4 regions of the Bradyrhizobium sp. CCBAU 51753 genome follow, and region 2 is predicted to be linked to each of the others. Evidence: predicted binding sites of a transcription regulator. Region 2 holds the regulator's gene; each other region holds the start of a gene.
The links. Region 2 encodes LexA, which represses DNA repair genes until DNA is damaged. Its sites were predicted from a motif close to TGTTCNNNNTGTGTTCNG; they were not measured.
Positions count from the first base shown of each region.

Region 1: a site for LexA is predicted at 1,403-1,420, ahead of XH93_RS00860 (YifB family Mg chelatase-like AAA ATPase). Genes of this name have one in related genera too.
Region 3: a site for LexA is predicted at 2,970-2,987, ahead of XH93_RS22480 (single-stranded DNA-binding protein). Genes of this name have one in related genera too.
Region 4: a site for LexA is predicted at 1,593-1,610, ahead of ruvC (crossover junction endodeoxyribonuclease RuvC). Genes of this name have one in related genera too.

Region 1 covers NZ_CP030037.1:184,853-189,804, forward strand. Annotated here, with positions in the region: gene XH93_RS00850 (MBL fold metallo-hydrolase) at 1-513, shown strand, start outside; tRNA gene XH93_RS00855 (tRNA-Thr) at 890-981, shown strand; gene XH93_RS00860 (YifB family Mg chelatase-like AAA ATPase) at 1,471-3,021, shown strand; gene XH93_RS00865 (hypothetical protein) at 3,142-3,678, shown strand; gene XH93_RS00870 (PAS domain-containing hybrid sensor histidine kinase/response regulator) at 3,782-4,952, shown strand, end outside.
Region 2 covers NZ_CP030037.1:4,628,147-4,633,098, reverse strand. Annotated here, with positions in the region: gene glp (gephyrin-like molybdotransferase Glp) at 1-463, shown strand, start outside; gene lexA (transcriptional repressor LexA) at 671-1,375, shown strand; gene XH93_RS20870 (hypothetical protein) at 1,704-2,132, shown strand; gene XH93_RS20865 (hypothetical protein) at 2,319-2,546, shown strand; gene XH93_RS20860 (ComEC/Rec2 family competence protein) at 2,543-4,828, opposite strand.
Region 3 covers NZ_CP030037.1:4,969,116-4,974,067, forward strand. Annotated here, with positions in the region: gene gyrA (DNA gyrase subunit A) at 1-1,444, opposite strand, end outside; gene XH93_RS22475 (DUF2306 domain-containing protein) at 1,657-2,055, opposite strand; gene XH93_RS22480 (single-stranded DNA-binding protein) at 2,316-2,801, opposite strand; gene XH93_RS22485 (outer membrane protein) at 3,236-3,991, shown strand; gene XH93_RS22490 (outer membrane protein) at 4,312-4,952, shown strand, end outside.
Region 4 covers NZ_CP030037.1:1,336,774-1,341,725, forward strand. Annotated here, with positions in the region: gene XH93_RS06055 (methyl-accepting chemotaxis protein) at 1-455, opposite strand, end outside; gene XH93_RS06060 (YebC/PmpR family DNA-binding transcriptional regulator) at 672-1,418, shown strand; gene ruvC (crossover junction endodeoxyribonuclease RuvC) at 1,642-2,169, shown strand; gene ruvA (Holliday junction branch migration protein RuvA) at 2,429-3,046, shown strand; gene ruvB (Holliday junction branch migration DNA helicase RuvB) at 3,043-4,092, shown strand; gene XH93_RS06080 (metallophosphoesterase) at 4,338-4,952, shown strand, end outside.

The sequences.
Region 1 (4,952 bases), 4.4 Mb from region 2:
GGCATCGTCGACGCCAATGACAAACCGCTGTTCCCGAACGCGCAGTACTACATCACCCAGAGCGATTACGAGTTCTGGACCGACGAAGGCAAGATGGGCAGCCCGCTGAAGGATTTCATCGTGCATGCCCGCAAGAACCTGCTGCCGGTGAAGGACCGCCTGGTGTTCATCAAGGACGGCCAGGAATTCCTGCCCGGCGTGCAGGCGATCGCGGCGCCCGGCCATACCGTCGGCCATACCATCTTCATGGTGACCTCGGCCGGCAAATCTTTCGCCTTCCTCGGCGACCTCTCGCATCACGCGGTGCTCTTGCTCGAGCGTCCGCGGATGGAATTCTCCTACGACACCGATCCGAAGCAGGCGGCGGCGTCGCGGGTGAAGCTCTTGGAGATGCTGGCGGCGAACAAGATCGCGGTGATGTCCTATCACTTCGCCTGGCCGGGCTACGGCCACGTCGCCAAGGCCGGCGAGGGCTTTCACTACTATCCCGAGCCGATGCAGATGCTGCTCTGACGGCGGTCGTTCGGGGGCGGCGTACGTCGCCTCCGAATGTTCCTGTAATGTTCTTGCGCTTGGCAGGCACTGGTCAGTTCTAAAATGTGGCGTGGAAATTTTACTAGACCGGCTTGATGTAGGTGAACTGTCGGCCGCCGGCCGATTTTTTGACTTGGGAATCTCTCAAGACTCACCGATACTTAGAGGCAGGACGGGTGAAGGTACCCGCCCCTGTTATCCCCTCTTTCCACCATATTTAGTGTTTGATTCAGTAACTCGTACTAGTCCTTGACGGGCGGATGGGTGTGACCTTACGCTTCCAGAGGTGTTCGGCCCATGATTCCCCAAACTAAAACGCCCCGACCTTACGGACGGGGCGTCTAGATCGAAGTTAGGAGACGTAGCTCAGCTGGAGCCCTGACAAGCCTAGAGAGCACTGGATTCGTAATCCGGAGGTCGGTGGTTCGAGTCCACCCGTCTCCGCCAACTTCGGTAAGAAAGGCTCCATCGCAAGATGGGGCCTTTTTTATTCAAGCAAAGTCTGTCCGAGGAGTCGATAGTCTCACAAATTGCCCTCGCGAACAAGTATTTTTGTGCCATTATTCCGGGGAATAATCCGGAGTATGTGATGGCAAAAGGGTCGAATCCGCTCAAGACAGAGGAAGTGAGCCTCTCCCTAAATCCGCAGTCGGTTTGGTATTTGGATCGCTTGATCGAGACGGGACTCTACGGAAACACACGACCGCAAGCGGCGGCGATCGCGCTATTCGATCATTGCAAAATGCTAATCGCTCAGGGAACGCTGAGCATGGCGCCCCCCTTACCGGGAAGTGGCGCCGTCCAAGTTACCCGGCCTTAGCCTCAAAGGCTTCGATCGTTTCAACAAGGTCAAAGCAAGCTTTGCATATGTTCCTGTAATGTTCTTGCGCTGAGCGCCCCTTTCCGCTACCTTGGGTGGCGGAAGAATGGGGCAGCATGGTTCAGCGGGTTTCCACCGTCGCGTTCGAGGGGATCGAGGCCCGCGCGGTCGACGTGCAGGTGCAGGTCGCGCCCGGCCTGCCGGCGTTTGCGATCGTCGGCCTGCCCGACAAGGCGGTGTCGGAGGCGCGCGAGCGGGTGCGTTCGGCGCTGATCGCCTCCGGCCTCGCGCTGCCGGCCCGCCGTATCACCGTCAACCTCGCGCCCGCCGACCTGCCCAAGGAAGGCAGTCATTACGACCTGCCGATCGCGCTCGGCCTGATGGCGGCGATCGGGGCGATCCCGCCGGATGCCCTGGGCGGCTTCACCGTGCTCGGCGAGCTCGGGCTCGACGGCTCGATCGCGCCGGTCGCCGGCGTACTGCCGGCCGCGATCGGCGCCAATTCGCGCGACGAGGGGCTGATCTGCCCGGCAGCCTGCGGCTCGGAGGCGGCGTGGGCGAGCCCGGACATCCAGATCATCGCGGCGAACTCGCTGATCCAGATCGCCAACCACTTCAAGGGCACCCAGGTGCTGTCGCGCCCCCAGCCGAGGGTGCAAGAACAAAACGAAGCGCGCGAGGAAGCGCTTTTGGACCTGCGCGACATCAAGGGCCAGGAAAGCGCAAAGCGCGCGCTCGAGATCGCGGCGGCCGGCGGACATCATCTCTTGATGATCGGCTCGCCCGGCGCCGGCAAATCGATGCTGGCGGCGCGGCTGCCCTCGATCCTGCCGCCGCTGTCGCCGTCTGAACTGCTCGAAGTCTCGATGATCGCGTCCGTCGCCGGCGAGATCCGCGACGGCGCGCTGACCGCGCGGCGGCCGTTCCGCAGCCCGCATCATTCCGCCAGCATGGCGGCGCTGACCGGCGGCGGCACGCGGGCCAAGCCCGGCGAGATCTCGCTCGCGCATCAGGGCGTGCTGTTCCTCGACGAGTTGCCGGAGTTCGATCCGCGCGTGCTGGACTCGCTGCGTCAGCCGCTGGAGAACGGCGAGGTCGCGGTGAGTCGCGCCAACCACCGCGTCACCTATCCGGCGCGCTTCATGCTGGTCGCGGCGATGAATCCGTGCCGCTGCGGCCACGCCTATGAGCCCGGCTATTCCTGCAAGCGCGGCAGGCTCGACCGCTGCACCGCCGACTATCAGATGCGGATCTCCGGCCCGCTGATGGATCGCATCGATCTGCGGATCGAAGTGCCCGCGGTGACCGCCGCGGATCTGATCCTGCCGCCGCCGGCGGAAGGATCGGCCGAGGTCGCCGCCCGCGTCGCGGCGGCGCGCGACGTCCAGCTCGCGCGCTATGCCGCCGCCGGCCTGCCGCAGATCCGCACCAATGCGGAATGCCCGAGCGCGCTGCTCGAGACCATCGCGCAGCCGGATGCGCACGGGCAAAAGCTGCTGCGCGAGGCCGCCGACAACATGCGCCTCACCGCGCGCGGCTATCACCGCGTGCTGCGGGTGGCGCGCACGCTGGCCGATCTCGACGGCGCCGAAACGATCGGCCGGCTGCACCTTGCCGAGGCGCTGTCCTATCGTGCATTGGCCGACGATCTCAGGCGCGCGGCGTGATCCGTCCCGTTTTCGTGCGGATTCGCGTCGCGTCAACGCGACGGTAACCACTCTTATTTACGCTCCGCAAACCATAAGCGACCGCGATCGGCGGGACGCTTGGGTCGAGCGAGTGGTGTCATGTTGCGTTTCAAGGTTCTGGCCTCGGTGCTTCCCCTCGCCGCGGCCGCGGTGTTTGCCCGTGCCGAATTGCTGCCCGGTCCGCGGCCCTGCATCGAGGTCGGCGGCGCAGCGCTGCAGATCGCCTCTCACCCCTGGCTCGCGCACGCCCATGTCAGCTTCACCGACGATCCGCGCCGCTCCACGGTCCGCGTTCAGATCACCGACAGCGCCGAGCTCGCCGACTTCACCGTGATCGACGATGTCGACGACCGCGAGGCGATCGGCGATCGCGAAACCGGCGCCTGCGAGAGCAGCACCGTGCCGCAGTTGATTGCGATCTCCAGCGACCCGCGGCCGAACGACCCCGTGATCTACCTTTCGCAAGACGGCCCGTCCGACTATCGCGTGTTCGTGCAGTCGAAGACGTTTTCGGCACGCGACGCCGCGGCCCTGATCGTCAGCGCCCGCGGTGAACCTCGCCCCGTCGAGGAAGCGTCGCTGCCCTCCGAGGCGCCGGTCCACGTGCCTATGCTGGCGGCGTTAACCGCTCGCTAACCCTGTTCGCAGCGCCGCGCGAAACGCGCCTCTGTTTCAAGCACTTTGCAACGTGGCCGACGCATCGTCGTCGGCAACACTCGAGCATTCAGGGCCGCTGTTGATGGGGCGTTTTTTCCGGATCAAGTTGCGCCTGCGCCGCTTCCTGCGACGTCACCCGCGTCTCAGCTTGATCGTCCGTTCCCTGATGATCTTCTCGGCTGCGTTCGGCGGCGCCTTCGGCTTCATCTCGGGCGCGGTCGGCGAAAAGAGCGGCTACGACCCGAACTCGTTCGCGATCGGCGTCAGCTTTCTGTTTGCGCTGGCCTGCCTCTGGATCGTGACGCTCGGCATCCGCCTCCGCCTGTTGCGCGCCAAGCTGCGCACCATCGCCTTGCACAATGAAGCGATGGCCGACCGCAACTGGGAACTGCAGGAAGCCGAGCAGCGCGCCAGCAACCTGTTCGCGGCGCAGGGCGACCTGATCGTGCTGCGCGACCTCGAGGGACGCATCACCTACGCCAACGACGCCTATTGCGAGCTGGCGCAGGCCTCCCGCGACGCGCTGATCGGCAGCACCACGGCGCTGAAGATCATCGAGCAGGGCGACACCGCGCTCGAGGCCAGCGGCACCCGGGTCCACGACCAGAAGATCGAGGGTCCGCTCGGGCCGCGCTGGATCGCCTGGCGCGAGGGCCTGGTCCGCAACGACGCCGGCAGCCCGGCGGAGATGCAGAGCGTCGGCCGCGACGTCACCGACCGCACCGAGAGCGAGCGCGCGCTGGCCGAGGCGCGCGACCAGGCCGACGCCGCCAACCGCGCCAAGTCGCGTTTCCTGGCGATGGCCAGCCACGAGATCCGCACCCCGCTGAACGGCATCATCGGCATGAGCGGACTGTTGATGGACACCCAGCTGACGCCGGAGCAGACCACCTATGTCAAGGCGGTGAAGACCTCCGGCGACGCGCTGCTCGCCCTGATCGAGGAGCTGCTCGACTATTCCAAGATCGAGGCCGGCAAGATCGATCTCGAGCACCGCGCCTTCGCGCTGTCGGGCCTGATCGAGGACATCACCGAGCTGCTGGCGCCGCGCGCCCAGACCAAGGGCATCGAGATCGCCGCCTATGTCGACGAGCGGCTGCCGGCGCAGGTGATCGGCGACGCCGCGCGGCTGCGCCAGGTGCTGCTCAATCTCGCCGGCAACGCCATCAAGTTCACCACGATCGGCGGCGTCGCGCTGATCGTCGAGCCCGGCATCTGGCCGAACGAGATCAGCTTCCTGGTGCGCGACACCG
Region 2 (4,952 bases):
CTCGGTCGGCGACCACGACCTGGTCAAGCAGTCGCTGGAGGCCGAGGGCGTCACCATGGCGTTCTGGCGGATCGCGATGCGGCCCGGCAAGCCGATGATGCACGGACGGCTCGGCGCGATGCGGGTGATCGGCCTGCCCGGCAATCCGGTGTCGTCCTATGTCTGCGCCTTCCTGTTCCTGGTGCCGCTGATTCGGGCACTGAGCGGCCGCAAGGTGATTCATCACGTCCGCGCGCGCGCATTGCTCGGCCGCGATCTCGCCGCCAACGACCAGCGTGAGGATTACTTGCGCGCCCGCCTCGAGGCGCGCGCGGACGGCACGCTGATCGCAACGCCCGTGATGAAGCAGGACTCATCGCTGCTGGGGAATCTCGCTGCGGCGCAGGCACTTCTCGTTCGTCCGCCGTTCGCGCCCGCGGCCGCGAGCGGTGCCGAATGCGAGATCCTCACGATGCCGGAGTGAGCCTCGCGCGGCCGCCACTTCGCCGATTGCCTGTCACGTTCACCTGAAATTAAGTGGTTGCGGAACACATATCGAACATATAGTGTCCGTTCATGATTTGTTTCGAGTACTGGTGTCTACAATCGGGAGTTCATCGCGGAGCGCCGTGCTCCGGGTCTTCCGAAGTCTCGGAATCGAACGACGCTATCAACCGGGGGAATACTCGAGATGCTCACGCGCAAACAGTACGAACTTCTGCGTTTCATCAATGAACGTCTGAAAGAGGCCGGCGTGCCGCCCTCCTTCGACGAGATGAAGGATGCGCTCGACCTGCGCTCGAAATCCGGTATCCACCGCCTCATCACCGCGCTGGAGGAGCGCGGCTTCATCCGCCGCCTGCCGAACCGGGCGCGCGCGATCGAGGTGATCAAGCTGCCCGAACTGGCCGCCGGCGGCGGCAATGGCCGCCGCGGCTTCACCCCGAGCGTGATCGAGGGCGCGCTCGGCAAGCGCTCCTCGACGCCGCCGGTCGCCGAGGACGACGGCAACCGTCCGGTCGCCGTGCCGGTGATGGGCCGGATCGCGGCCGGTACGCCGATCGAGGCGCTGCAGACCCGCAGCCACACCATCAGCGTGCCGCCGGACATGCTCGGCGCCGGCGAGCACTACGCGCTCGAGGTGCGTGGCGACTCCATGGTCGACGCCGGCATCCTCGACGGCGACATGGCGCTGATCCAGCGCAACGACACCGCCAACACCGGCGACATCGTGGTGGCGCTGATCGACGAGGAGGAAGCCACTCTGAAGCGCTTCCGCCGCCGCGGTGCATCGATCGCGCTCGAGCCGGCCAACACCGCCTATGAAGTGCGCATCCTGCCGCCGAACCGGGTGCGCATCCAGGGCAAGTTGATCGGCCTGTACAGGAAATACTAGGCGCCGGCGGCACTTGATGATCGTCTGCGCGGAGATCATGCTCAAGCAAAACTATCGGGCGGGATGACGATTCGAAGAAAAGTCATCCCGATCGAGGAACGGAGCGACGCATCGGACCGTTGCTTGGCGGATAGCGCGACGTGTGACTTGCACCAGATGCGCCCAGATACCGCCGACGCGCTGTAGCGTGTTTGTGATTGAGGCCGTCCGTGACCAGTCGTACAATCGCCTCGAAACGAGAAAACACTCGTTCGCTATCGTCCACTCTGGTAGAGGCCCGCGCCTCAAGGAGAGGCACGGGTCGCTACCTCGACAGAGGAGCCTTCCGATGTGTGACTATAGCCTGCATGCGGTGCAATCGCGTCCCGCCGTCGTCGGAGAGACGCTGATCAGCACGACTTTCCGCGGCACGTCGACCCGCGGTTTTGCCTCGGAGAACGATCCCAACGTCGCGGTCTGCATGCTGCCCGGCACCGAGCTCGCCTTCGTCGAGAACGTCCGCTACGACAGCCGGTGGATCTGGACCAAGACGATCGGCTATCGGGTCGGCGTGTTCAACGAGGTCGAGCCCGACGTGCCGGATCGCCATCACGACGCGGTCGAATTCCCCGACGGCAGCCATGTGCTGGTGACCCAGCTCGTCGAAGGCCAGCGCGTCACGGTGCTGCAGCTGCCGGCGCTGCATCCGACCGTCGAGCACAAGCCCAAGGTCGCAGAGCGGCGGCCCTCCGCATTCGCATCGCTGTTTTTGGGTTGAGCGCATCGTCGCCGCAGGATGAGCTGTCCCGCGGCGGGTGACCAAAGCGATTTCGAGCGACCCCGGAGTTCCGTTCCGGGGCGCATCAGTGAGGTTGCGCTGGACGCCGGCTCGGTTGCGCTGGACGCCGGCTCGGTTGCGCTGGACGGCACCTTGGCGCATCATCCCGCGCGGAGGACGTGCGCGGTGGTCGACAAGGTCACATGGCAGCGAGCTGGACGCGTCACGGAACCGGGCCGCTACATGTTCCGGTTCGGCTGGCTGACCGTGACCGCCGATGACCTCAAGGTCTGGCAGCAGTTTCCCGAAGCCGTCTTCACCCTGGTCAAGAAGCCCGACGCCGGCCCCGATGCCGACGAATACCACCTCGGCCTGTTCGAGCTGCCGACCGCCCCCTCCTCCGACCACCACTAATCATCGGCCTGCAGATCGGCCTCGGCCGGCGTCGCATCGACGGCGGGGCGTGCTGCGCCGGCGGGCGGCCGCAGCGTCGTCTCGCTGTCGGCATCGCCTGGAACCGCCGGCGACCACGGCCGGTCGATGCTGCCGGGCTTGACCGCATCGATCGCAAAGCCGTCGCCGATCCGGCGCAGCGCCAGCGCGCCGTGCCGGCGCAGCCGCTCGGCATCGATCACCGACGCCGCGCAGCCCTGGGCGACCTGTCGCGCCGTCACGATCACCGCGGCCCGCTCGCAATCGTCGGCCAGCGCCTCCGGCCGGGTCGCCAGCGCGACAAAACCGCCGCCGCGGTGCCGGGTGACGCAGCCGGCCTCGTCGCAGGAGACGCCCTCGCCCAGCGACGCATCGCCCGCGGTCCGCGCGTCGGCATCCGCCGCCAGCCATTCCTTGACCACAAAGGCGTCCCGCGCGCTGTGCATCAGATGCAGCCGACCGTCGCCGCCGCGCACCGCGACGTTGCGGCCATCGGGGGAGATCAGAATGTCCGGCAGCGGCGCCCGCACCGCCCAAACCAAGGCCGCCACCAGCAACGCCGCGCCCGACCAGCGCAGCGGCGTGCGCAACAGCCCGAGCAGAATGATCCCGGCGCTCGCCGCGATCAGCGGGGCGGTGCCGAATGCCGCCATCCGGCCGACCGCGCCCGGCAGTGCGGCGACCCATTGCGTCACCACGATCATCCAGTCGATGCCAAATCCCATGATCGCCCAGAACACGCCGTCGAAGCCGAACGGCATCGCGGCGAGCCCAAGCAGCCCCGCCGGCATCACGATCGCGGAGACCACCGGCATCGCCGCGAGATTGGCGAGCAGCCCGTAGGGCGTCACCCGATGGAAATGGAACGCGGCATAGGGCGTGGTCGCGAGCCCCGCCACCAGCGAGGCCAGCACCAGCACCGCCAGCTCGCGCCCGCCCCACAGCGCAACGCGCGCCGTCACCGAATGGTCGGGCGATGCCAACAGGCTCGGCATCCCGATCTGCACCAGCGCCACCAGCCCGAGGGTTGCGGCAAACGACATCTGAAAGCTCGGATGCACCAGCGCCTCCGGCGCGATCGCGAGCACGATCAGCGCCGCCACCGCCAGCGTGCGGAACGTGATGGCGCGGCGGTCGACCATGACAGCGATCAGCACCACCGCCGTCATGAAGAACGAGCGCTGCGTCGCGACCTCCGCCCCCGACAGCGCGAGATAGAAAGCGGCGGCGAGCAGCGCGGCCGCAGCCGCCCATTTCTTGATCGGATGCGCCGCCGTCAGCGCCGGAAACAGCGCCAGCAGCGCCCGCACCGCAAAGAACACCACGCCGGCGACGACCGCCATGTGGTAGCCGGAGATCGACAGCACGTGGCCAAGCCCGGAGATGAACATCGCATCGTTGACCCGCGGCGACATCGCATCGCGCCGGCCGGTGAGCAATGCGGTCGCGATCGCGCGCTGGTCGCCGTCGAGCGTGGTGCGGATCCGCGCATCGATGGCGTCGCGCAGGCCCTGCATGAAGGCGGCGTAGCGCAGCGCGAAGCCACCGCTCGCCGGCGCCTCCCGGGTCTTGACCGCGCCCATCACGAAGCCGGAGGCGCCGATGCCCTGAAAATACAGGTCGCGGCCGAAATCATAGGAGCCCGGCCGCTGCGGCCCGAGCGGCGGCAACAGCCGCGCCTTCAATTCGACGAAGCTGCCGACCTCCGGCGCCGCGCCCTTCTTCACCGACAGCCGCACGCGCTCAAGTTTTGTGGTCTCCCGTGGGCTCTCCATCGTGGCGACGCGCAGCACGAAGCGGTCGGTCTTCTCCCTGATGTCGCGCGTTTCGACGAAGCCGGTCAGCGCCACCGAGAACATCGGCCGCGCCAGCACGCCGTGCGCGACGCGCGCCGTCTTCCAGGTCGCGGTGGCAAATCCCGCCGCGACCGCCGCCGTCATCACGACAACCGGAAACAGTTTTTGCCGCCGCAGCAGGACGGCGAGCACGCACAGCGCAATCGCAACGGCTGCCGCGGCGGGCAGCATCGGTTCGTGCTCGGCCGCGAAATAGAAGGCGATACCGGTGCCGAACGCCACCGGCACCCAGGGCAGCAACCGCCCGGCGCCCGCCTCCGCGCGCGCCCATTGCCGCAGCGTCTCGACCAGCGGCGGCCAGATGCTTGGACGGACCGGCGCGTAGCCGCCGGCCGGCGCGGCCGCGCGCGGCGGCCACGTCCCCGCGTAGCCGCGTTTGCCGCCCGGCGTCGTGCCCTGCTCCGCCATCTCTCGCCTTGCGATCCCTGCCGGGACGCCAAGCTACCGGAAGCTGTGACCTTGCCGCTAGCGGAACGGATCCAGAATACGAACCGGCAAGGCTCGATACCGGGACCGGCCCGCGCCGGCCCTA
Region 3 (4,952 bases), 340 kb from region 2:
GCTTGTCGAGCTCTTCGGAAATCTCGTCCCGGCCCAGTGCGGTGAGCCGCTGCAGCCGCAGGTCGAGGATCGCCCTGGCCTGCTCCAGCGACAGCCGGAGCGTGCCGTCATCGTTGATGCGATGCCGGGGATCGTCGATCAGCGTGATCATCGCTTCGACATCCCGTGCCGGCCAGTCGCGCGACATCAGGGTGTCGCGCGCGGTGTTCGGATCGGGCGAGGTGCGGATCACCCGGATCATTTCGTCGATATTGGCGACCGCGATCGCGAGGCCGACCAGGATATGGGCGCGGTCGCGTGCCTTGCCGAGCAGGAACTTGGTCCGGCGCGTCACCACCTGCTCGCGGAACGCGACGAAAATGGTGAGCAGATCCTTCAGATTCATCGTCTGCGGACGGCCGGAATCCAGCGCCAGCATATTGGCCGGGAAACTCGTCTGCAGCGGCGTGAACCTGTAGAGCTGGTTCAGCACCACGTCCGGCACGGCGTCGCGCTTCAATTCGATCACGACGCGGTAGCCCTCGCGATCGGACTCGTCGCGCATCTCGCCGATGCCCTCGATCTTCTTCTCGCGCGCCAGTTCGCCGATGCGCTCGACCATCGAGGCCTTGTTCACCTGATACGGAATTTCGGTGATGATGATCGCCTCGCGACCGCCGCGGATGGTGTCGATCGTCACCTTGCCGCGCATCATGATCGAGCCGCGGCCGAGATGATAGGCCGAGCGGATGCCCTGGCGTCCGAGGATGACGCCGCCGGTCGGGAAATCCGGTCCCGGGATGATGTTGATGAGCTCGTCGATCGTAAGTGCCGGGTTGTCGATCAGCGCCACGCAGGCATCGACGACCTCGCCGAGATTGTGCGGCGGGATGTTGGTCGCCATGCCGACGGCGATGCCGCCGGCGCCGTTGACCAGCAGGTTCGGGAATCTCGCCGGCAGGACCGACGGCTCCTTCTCGGAATTGTCGTAGTTGGGCTGGAAATCGACAGTGTCCATGTCGATGTCGGCGAGCACGGCAAGCGCCGCCTTGGTCAGCCTCGCTTCGGTATATCGGTAGGCCGCGGGCGGATCGCCGTCGACCGAGCCGAAATTGCCCTGCCCGTCGATCAGCGGCACGCGCAGCGAGAAGTCCTGCGCCATGCGGACCATGGCGTCGTAAATCGACTGGTCGCCGTGCGGGTGATACTTACCGATCACGTCGCCGACCACGCGGGCGGACTTCACATACTTCTTGTCCGGCGTGTGTCCCTGCTCATGCATCGAGTAGAGGATGCGCCGGTGCACCGGCTTCAGTCCGTCGCGCGCATCGGGCAGCGCACGCGACACGATCACGCTCATCGCGTAATCGAGGTAGGACTTCTTCATCTCCTCGAGAATGGAAACGGGACGAATATCGGAGGGTCCCGGCTGCTCGCCGGGCTTGTCGTCTTCGCTATCGGACAAAGGGGAAATCCGCTCAGTTTTACTCGGGAATCATATAGCGTATCGGGGGCCCGAAAACCACCCCCACACGGCTTTGCTGCTCGGTTTTTCCGTCTGTTTTTTCATGCACTTACGGGGAAGCTCGCAAGTTCCCGAACGACGCGATTGAGGGCCGAATAGTGAATGGCGAACAGCGAACGGAAAAGCCCTCTTCGCTACCCCATTCGCTGCTCTCACGGCCCGAATACCGCCGCGTGCATGATGCGGCCCGGCATGAAGGTGAAGAGGCCGGCGATGACCAGCGCGCCGAAGAAGATGCCGATCATCGTGAACTTGTGCCGGCGGACATTATGCGTTCGCGCGGCTGCGACGCCGAGCACCAGCATCGCCAGCGAGAAGATCGACAGCAAATGGATCGGGCTCCACGGACCGACCAGCTTGATCTGGTGGATCCAGAACGAGCTGCCGGCCACCACCAGCATCAGGACTACCCAGATCCAGCCCAGCGTCCGGTGCGGCAGCGTCCCTTTGGGCGCGGCGAGCTGAATGGAGCCGAGCACAAAGGCGGCCATCGCGGCAAAGGCGTGGAGCGGGATCGCAGGCGCAGCGTCGAGCAACGGTGCGAGGCTCATGATGACAGCCCTCAGGCGCTTCGCGGCAACCACAGCGCATTGCCGGCGCCGATGTAAATATCATTTACATTTGGCTGTGTCAAAGTCTGGCGGAACCTTAGCCGGCCACCGGAAAATGGCTACACTATATCAGCAAGTTATGGAGTTATCCCACTTGTCCACATGAGCAAGCTCCCAGCGCGCATCAGGACACCCCTCCATGAAACGAATCTTCACGGAATGAGCGCCCTGATCGCGCTATCTGGAAATCCTGCCGCTGGTCAGAACGGGATGTCGTCGTCCATGTCGCTGTTGCGGCTGCCGGCGGCGACCGGGCGACGCGGCGCGGAGGAGACCGGACCGGCCGAGCCGAAATCGCTGCCGCCATCGTCGGAGAAGCTGCTGCCGCCTCCGCCGCGCCCATCCAGCATCGTGAGGTTGGAGTTGAAGCCCTGCAGCACGACCTCGGTCGAGTATTTCTCGACGCCGCTCTGGTCGGTCCATTTGCGGGTCTGCAGCTGGCCCTCGATGTACACCTTGGCGCCCTTCTTCAGGTACTGCTCGGCGACCTTGCAAAGGCCTTCGTTGAAGATCACGACGCGGTGCCACTCGGTCTTTTCCTTGCGCTCGCCGGTGCCCTTGTCGCGCCAGGTTTCCGAGGTGGCGATGGAGAGGTTCGCGATCGGACGACCGTCCTGCGTCCGCCGGATCTCCGGATCCTTGCCGAGATTGCCGACCAGAATCACCTTGTTCACGCTTCCCGCCATCGCTTCTTCTCCACTCAACCGGGCAGCCGGACATCGGCCGCCACTCTCAACCTTCGCCACTTACTGCAGGCGTCGCGAACGACCCTATACGCCGACACCGGCGCGCCGCCTTCGCCGTCACACGGTTATCAAGCCGTTATCCACCACATATAGCATCGCCGCCGGCATCGTTCCAGCTTTGTTCTGCAACCAGCCGTAGCAACGGAACTGCGGCCAATTCTGTCCCCGATCTGCGCTTCACCGCCCGAGGCCTTCTGAAAAATCCAAACAAAACAATAGCTTGGTTATTATGCACTTCTTGCGCGAGTGTGGCTTTTGGGAGACGGCTTTGGCGGTTGAATCAGGCTATAGCTGTGATCCATGACGCGGGCGCTCGCGTCTGAGATCGCGCTTCGGGACCACAGGAAGCCGATCACGAGCTGGGAGATTTGACGATGAAGAAATTTTTGCTCGGTACCGTCGCTCTGATTGCGTTCGCTGCGCCTGCCGCCGCCGCCGACCTCGCTGCCCGGCCCTACACCAAGGCGCCGCCGCCCGTCATCGCTCCGATCTACGACTGGACTGGCTTCTACATCGGCGTGAACGGCGGCTGGGGCTCGAGCCACAACTGCTGGGATCAAATCGTCGGCGGCGTGAATATCGGATCGGATGGTTGCCACGACGCGACCGGCGGCACCGCCGGTGGTCAGATTGGCTATCGCTGGCAGTCCGGCACCTGGGTGTTCGGCCTTGAAGCCCAGGGCAACTGGGCCGACTTCAAGGGCAGCAATAACGCAGCACTGTTCGCGCCCGGCGCCTTCACCAACCAGACCAAGATCGACGCCTTCGGCCTGTTCACCGGCCAGATCGGCTACGCCGTCAACAACGTGCTGCTCTACGTCAAGGGCGGTGCTGCTCTGACCGACAACCGCTATCGCACCTTCGCCAACGTGCCTGCCCCGGTCGTCGCGGGCCAGACCGACGAAACCCGTTGGGGTGGAGCCGTCGGCGCCGGCATCGAAGTCGGCTTCGCGCCGAACTGGACCGCCGGTGTCGAGTACAACCACTTCTTCATGGAAGACCACACCTACACTCTGAGGACTCCGGCTGGCGGCCTGCTGTTCAGCAACACCCGCATCAGTCAGGACGTCGACGTCGTCACCGTCCGCGTCAACTACAAGTGGGGCGGCCCGGTCATCGCCAAGTACTAAGTCAGGTACTGATCGCGCGATCGGATTTCAGACCATCGAAAAGGCCGGCCTTGTGCCGGCCTTTTTGTTTGCCCGCCGGCCAATGTCGCTTGCCGGCTTCGCGCCGACCTTTTGCTGTTCAGACGAAAAGCTGTGATCCGGCGCCGCCAAAACACCTTAGGTTGTGTGTTTCCGCCGCATTGTTGTTTTCCGGGCACACACATTCTGTGTCCGGCTGTGTAGAAGGATGACAACGTCAGGCAATCCTGCGTGATGTCCTTCACGGGGCATGAAGGGTCGACGATAGCGTCGACAAGACAATCGGGACTGGGAATTTGGAAATGAGGAATCTGTTGCTGGCTTCGGCCGGTTTGCTTGTACTGAGCGCATTTGCACCGGCCAGCGCCGCGGACATGGCGGCCCGTGCCCCCTACGTGAAGGCTCCGCCCCCTGCCGCCATCTACAACTGGACGGGCTTCTACATCGGCGGCTTCGGTGGCTACGCCAGCGAAAACTCCGGCAACCCGAAGATGGAAGGCGGCTTCGGCGGCGGCACCATCGGCTACAACTGGCAGGCCGGCAACTTCGTGTACGGCCTCGAGGCCGACGGCGCCTGGGCTGACGTCAATGCGTCGGTCAGCGGCTTCGGCGTCACCGTGAAGAGCAAGATCGAAGCGCTCGGCACCGTGCGCGGCCGCGTCGGCTTCGCCGTCGACCAGGTGCTGTTCTACGGCACCGGCGGCTACGCCTGGGTCGACAACAAGCTCAGCGTCACCGCGCTCGGCGTGACGGCTTCGCAGAGCAACTTCCACTCCGGCTGGACCGTCGGCGCGGGCATCGAGGCGTTCATCGCGCCGCAGTGGTCGATCAAGGGCGAGTACCTGTACCGCAGCCTGGACAGCGAGACCTATTTCGGCGTGCCCTCCGGAACGCTCGAACTGCACAGCGTCCAGTTCGGCGTGAACTATCACTTCGGCGGCCC
Region 4 (4,952 bases), 3.3 Mb from region 2:
ACGACATTGCCGATCGCAGCTGACGATTCGCGCAGGCGGTCGACATTGGCGGTGGCCTCGCGCGCCGCGGCCGCGGCGTCGTCGGCGAGGCGGGAGGCGCTGCGCACCTGCGCCCCGATGTCCTCGGCGGAATGGGTGAAGCGGTCGGCGGCCTCCGAGAAGGTGGTCGCGGTGCTCTGCGCGTCGCTGCTGCGGCCCGTCAGGGCGTCGGTGCGGGCGCGGATGGTCGCGAGCGTCGCCGCCGTCGCATCGGCGCCGTCGGCCACCGAGCCCGCCGCGCGTTCGAGCTGGCGGATCATCGCGCCGAGCTCGAGTTCCAGCAGTTCCAGGATTTCCCGGGCCGAATCGATTTCGGCAGAGGCAGGGGCGTCAGGCGCGGCCGCGGCCAAAACCTTGGCCTCGGTGGCCGGCGCGACCGGCTCCGGCACCTGCTTTCGAAACAAACCGAACGCCATGAGGGGCTCTTGGGGGTTGCTCTTGGGAATTGGGGCGAGACGCGCGATCCTCGCATCCGGGCATGAAGTCATGGTTAACAGGTGCCTCATATTCCGGCATGCGGTAGGATGGTCCGGACGGAAAGCGTCCCGCCGATGCTTTGATTTTGGCGGGTCACGGGCCTATAAGGCCGCGTTTTCCACCCCGTTCAGACCTACGATTCCAAGAGACGACGCATGGCCGGCCATTCCCAATTCAAGAACATCATGCACCGCAAGGGCCGGCAGGATGCCCAGAAGTCGAAGCTTTTCGGCAAGCTGGCCCGCGAAATCACCGTCGCGGCCAAGCTCGGCACTCCTGACCCGGCGATGAATCCGCGGCTGCGCGCCGCCGTGGTTGCAGCCCGCGCGGAAAACATGCCGAAGGACAATATCGATCGCGCGATCAAGAAGGCCGCGGGCAATGAGGGCGAGAACTATGACGAGATCCGCTACGAGGGCTACGGCCCCGGCGGCGTCGCCGTCATCGTCGAGGCGCTGACCGACAACCGCAACCGCGCCGCCTCCGACATCCGCTCCTTCTTCACCAAATCGGGCGGCAATCTCGGCGAAACCGGCTCGGTCGCCTTCATGTTCGACCGCACTGGCATCATCGAATATGACAAGAGTGTTGCCTCCGACGACGCGATGCTGGACGCCGCGATCGAGGCCGGCGCCGACGACGTGGTCTCCAGCGAGGCCGGCCACGAGGTCTACGCCTCGCAGGACACCTTTCGCGAGGTGGCCAAGGCGCTGGAGGCGAAATTCGGCGAGCCGCGCAAGGCGGCGCTGACCTGGAAGCCGCAAAACACCGTCGCGGTCGACGACGAGACCGGCGAAAAGCTGCTGAAGCTGATGGATCTGCTCAACGAGCACGACGACGTGCAGAACGTGTTCGCCAATTTCGAGATCTCCGACGCGCTGGTCGCCAAGATGGGCGGCTAGGCGTCGCGTCCTCGCCCCACACTCCGCTGTCATCGCCCGGCGCGACCGGGCGATCCAGTATTCCAGAGACCGGCGTTTGATCGGTGAAGCCGCGGCGTACTGGATCCCCGCTTTCGCGGGGATGACGAGCAGGGCTGGATGACGAGCACCGATGACACGCGGGGCAGGGGATGACGCTCCGTTTGTGTTTCGTTCTCGCAGGCAGAGGCGGTATCACTACCCCATGACAGTCCAGCCGATTCGCTCCCCCGTCCGCATCATCGGTATCGATCCGGGCCTCCGCCGCACTGGCTGGGGCGTGATCGAGACCGAGGGCAACCGTCTGGTCTACGTCGCCTGCGGCTCGGTCGAGCCGCCGGACGACCTGCCGCTGGCGAGCCGCCTGCTGGCGATCCATGAAGGGCTCGCCGCCGCGCTCGGCGACTACCGGCCGGCGGAAGCCGCGGTGGAGCAGACTTTTGTCAACAAGGACGGCGTCGCCACCTTGAAGCTCGGGCAGGCCCGCGGCGTCGCCATGCTGGCGCCCGCAATGTTCGGCATCTCTGTCGCCGAATACGCGCCGAACCAGGTCAAGAAGACCGTGGTCGGCGCCGGCCATGCCGAGAAGAACCAGATCCAGGTGATGCTGAAGATCCTGTTGCCGAAAGCCGAGCCGCCCTCCGCCGACGCCGCCGACGCGCTCGCGGTCGCGATCACCCACGCCCATCACCGCCAAAGCACCGCGCTGCGGCTGAAGGTGGCGAGCTTATGAGGGAGCGATGTGAGGTGACCACGCTGGTTGGGCTCCCTCCCCCCTTGCGGGGGAGGGTTGGGGAGAGGGGTAAGCCGCGGGCGCTGACTGCTGATCTGCCACGACGTATCAATGACGATCACGCGGTTCGCGCAACACGTTCGGCCACTGAGCAAGCGGCACCCCTCTCCCTACCCCTCCCCCGCAAGGGGGGAGGGAACCCTGCCGCCGGTGCCCTCCTCACACGAGCCGAAGCGAGCATCGAGCTCGGAATGGCGCGATGATCGGCAAGCTCAAAGGCCTGATCGATTCCTACGGCGAGGATTACGTGATCCTCGACGTCGGCGGCGTCGGCTATCAGGTGCATTGCGCCGGCCGGACGCTGCAGGCGCTGCCGTCGCCGGGCGAGGCGGCGGTGCTGTCGATCGAGACCTATGTCCGTGAGGACCAGATCAAGCTGTTTGGTTTTCGCAGCGATCACGAGCGCGAATGGTTTCGGCTGCTGCAGACCGTGCAGGGCGTCGGCGCCAAGGTCGCGCTGGCGGTGCTCGGCACGCTGCCGCCGACCGACCTCGCCAATGCAATTGCGCTGCGCGACAAGGCGGCGGTGGCGCGCACGCCGGGCGTCGGACCCAAGGTCGCCGAGCGCATCGTCAGCGAGTTGAAGGACAAGGCGCCGGGCTTTGCCAATGTCGATCCTGCGGTGGTGCATCTGTCCGGCGCGCTCGACAACAATCGCGCGCCGCGTCCGGTCACGGATGCGATCTCCGCGCTGGTCAATCTCGGCTACGGCCAGCCGCAGGCGGCCGCCGCGATCGCCGCCGCCTCGCGCAGCGCCGGTGAGAAGGCGGAGACCGCGCACCTGATCCGGCTGGGCCTGAAGGAATTGTCGAAGTGAACACGCCCTCCCGCATCGTCACCCCCGAACGCCGCACCGATGATGTCGGCGACACGGCGCTGCGGCCGCAGTCGCTGACCGAGTTCGTCGGCCAGGCGCAGGCGCGCAAGAATCTGTCGATCTTCATCGAGGCGGCGAAGAAGCGCGGCGAGGCGCTGGACCATGTGCTGTTCGTCGGTCCGCCGGGGCTCGGCAAGACCACGCTGGCGCAGATCGTGGCGCGCGAGCTTGGTGTCGGCTTTCGTGCGACGTCAGGTCCTGTCATCGCCAAGGCCGGCGATCTTGCGGCGCTGCTGACCAATCTCGAAGAGCGCGACGTCCTCTTCATCGACGAGATCCATCGCCTCAGCCCGGCGGTCGAGGAGGTGCTCTATCCGGCGATGGAGGATTTTCAGCTCGACCTGATCATTGGCGAAGGCCCGGCGGCGCGCTCGGTGAAGATCGAGCTGGCAAAGTTCACGCTGGTCGGCGCGACGACGCGCGCGGGCCTCTTGACCAATCCGCTGCGCGACCGTTTTGGCATTCCGATCCGGCTCAACTTCTACACCGAGGAGGAGCTGGAAAAGATCGTCACCCGCGGCGCCCGCGTGCTCAACATCGGCATGAGCCCTGACGGCGCCAACGAGATCGCGCGCCGCGCCCGCGGCACGCCGCGCATCGCCGGCCGCCTGCTGCGCCGTGTCCGCGATTTCGCCTCCGCCGCGGACGCCGACTCCGTCGATCGCGGCATCGCCGACCGCGCGCTGAGTGCGCTCGAGGTCGACAGCGCCGGGCTCGACGCGATGGACCGCCGCTATTTGACGACGATCGCACTCAACTATGGCGGCGGTCCGGTCGGGGTCGAGACCATGGCGGCGGCGCTGTCGGAGCCGCGCGATGCGATCGAGGACATCATCGAGCCCTATCTGATCCAGTGCGGCTACCTGCAGCGCACCCCGCGCGGGCGGCTGCTGACCTCGCATGCCTTCCGCCATCTCGGCCTCGCCGAGCCGAACCGCGACCCCGCGCAGTTCGGTCTGTTCGGCGGTAATGGCGACGACGACTAAGCTCGCTCCCGAAGACGTGATCAGTCGTGTTGGTGCGGCGCGCCGCCGCTGCCGGTAACGTTGACCGCTAACCATTGCAAAATCCCTGCAGACGTTCTGCACAAACGCGGCCCAATTCCGCTCCAATCCCGGGGCCATGGTTGTTGAGGCATGATCCGGAAAAGTGCGAAGCGGTTTTCCGAAGAGATCATGCCTAAGAGAAAGTTGAAGCGCGTCGCGCTTCAGGCATCACCGATCGAACGTCCATGATTTCACGTCGACATTTTTTTCGCTCCGTTGGCGGGTTGACCGCCGCCGCGGCCTCGACCGCGGCCTATGGCGTTAGCGAGCCGGTCGTCCGACTGGCGCTCACGCGCTATGATCTGTCGCCGCGGCAATGGCCGGCGAACTTTCCGCTCAGGATCGCCGCGCTTGCCGATATCCATGCCTGCGATCCCTGGATGTCGCTCGATCGGATCGCCGAAATCGTCGACCGCACCAACGCGCTGAAGCCCGATATCATCGTGCTGCTCGGCGACTATGTCGCGGGGCTGCGCCACGTCACGCGCTTCATTCCAGCTTCCGAATGGGCCGCGGTGCTGGCCGGGCTGAAGGCGCCGCTCGGCATCCACGCCGTACTCGGCAATCACGACTATTGGGACGACAAGACCGTGCAGCGCCAGGGGCAGGGTGTGCCGGTGGCGCGCCGTGCGCTGGAGCGGGCCGGCATTCCGGTCTACGAGAACGATGCGGTGCGCCTCACAAAAGATGGCCGTCCGTTCTGGCTCGCCGGCCTCGGCGATCAGCTTGCCTATATGCCGGCGCGGCGTTATCGCCAGATCGCGCGGATCGGCGCCGATGATCTCGGCGCGACGCTGGAC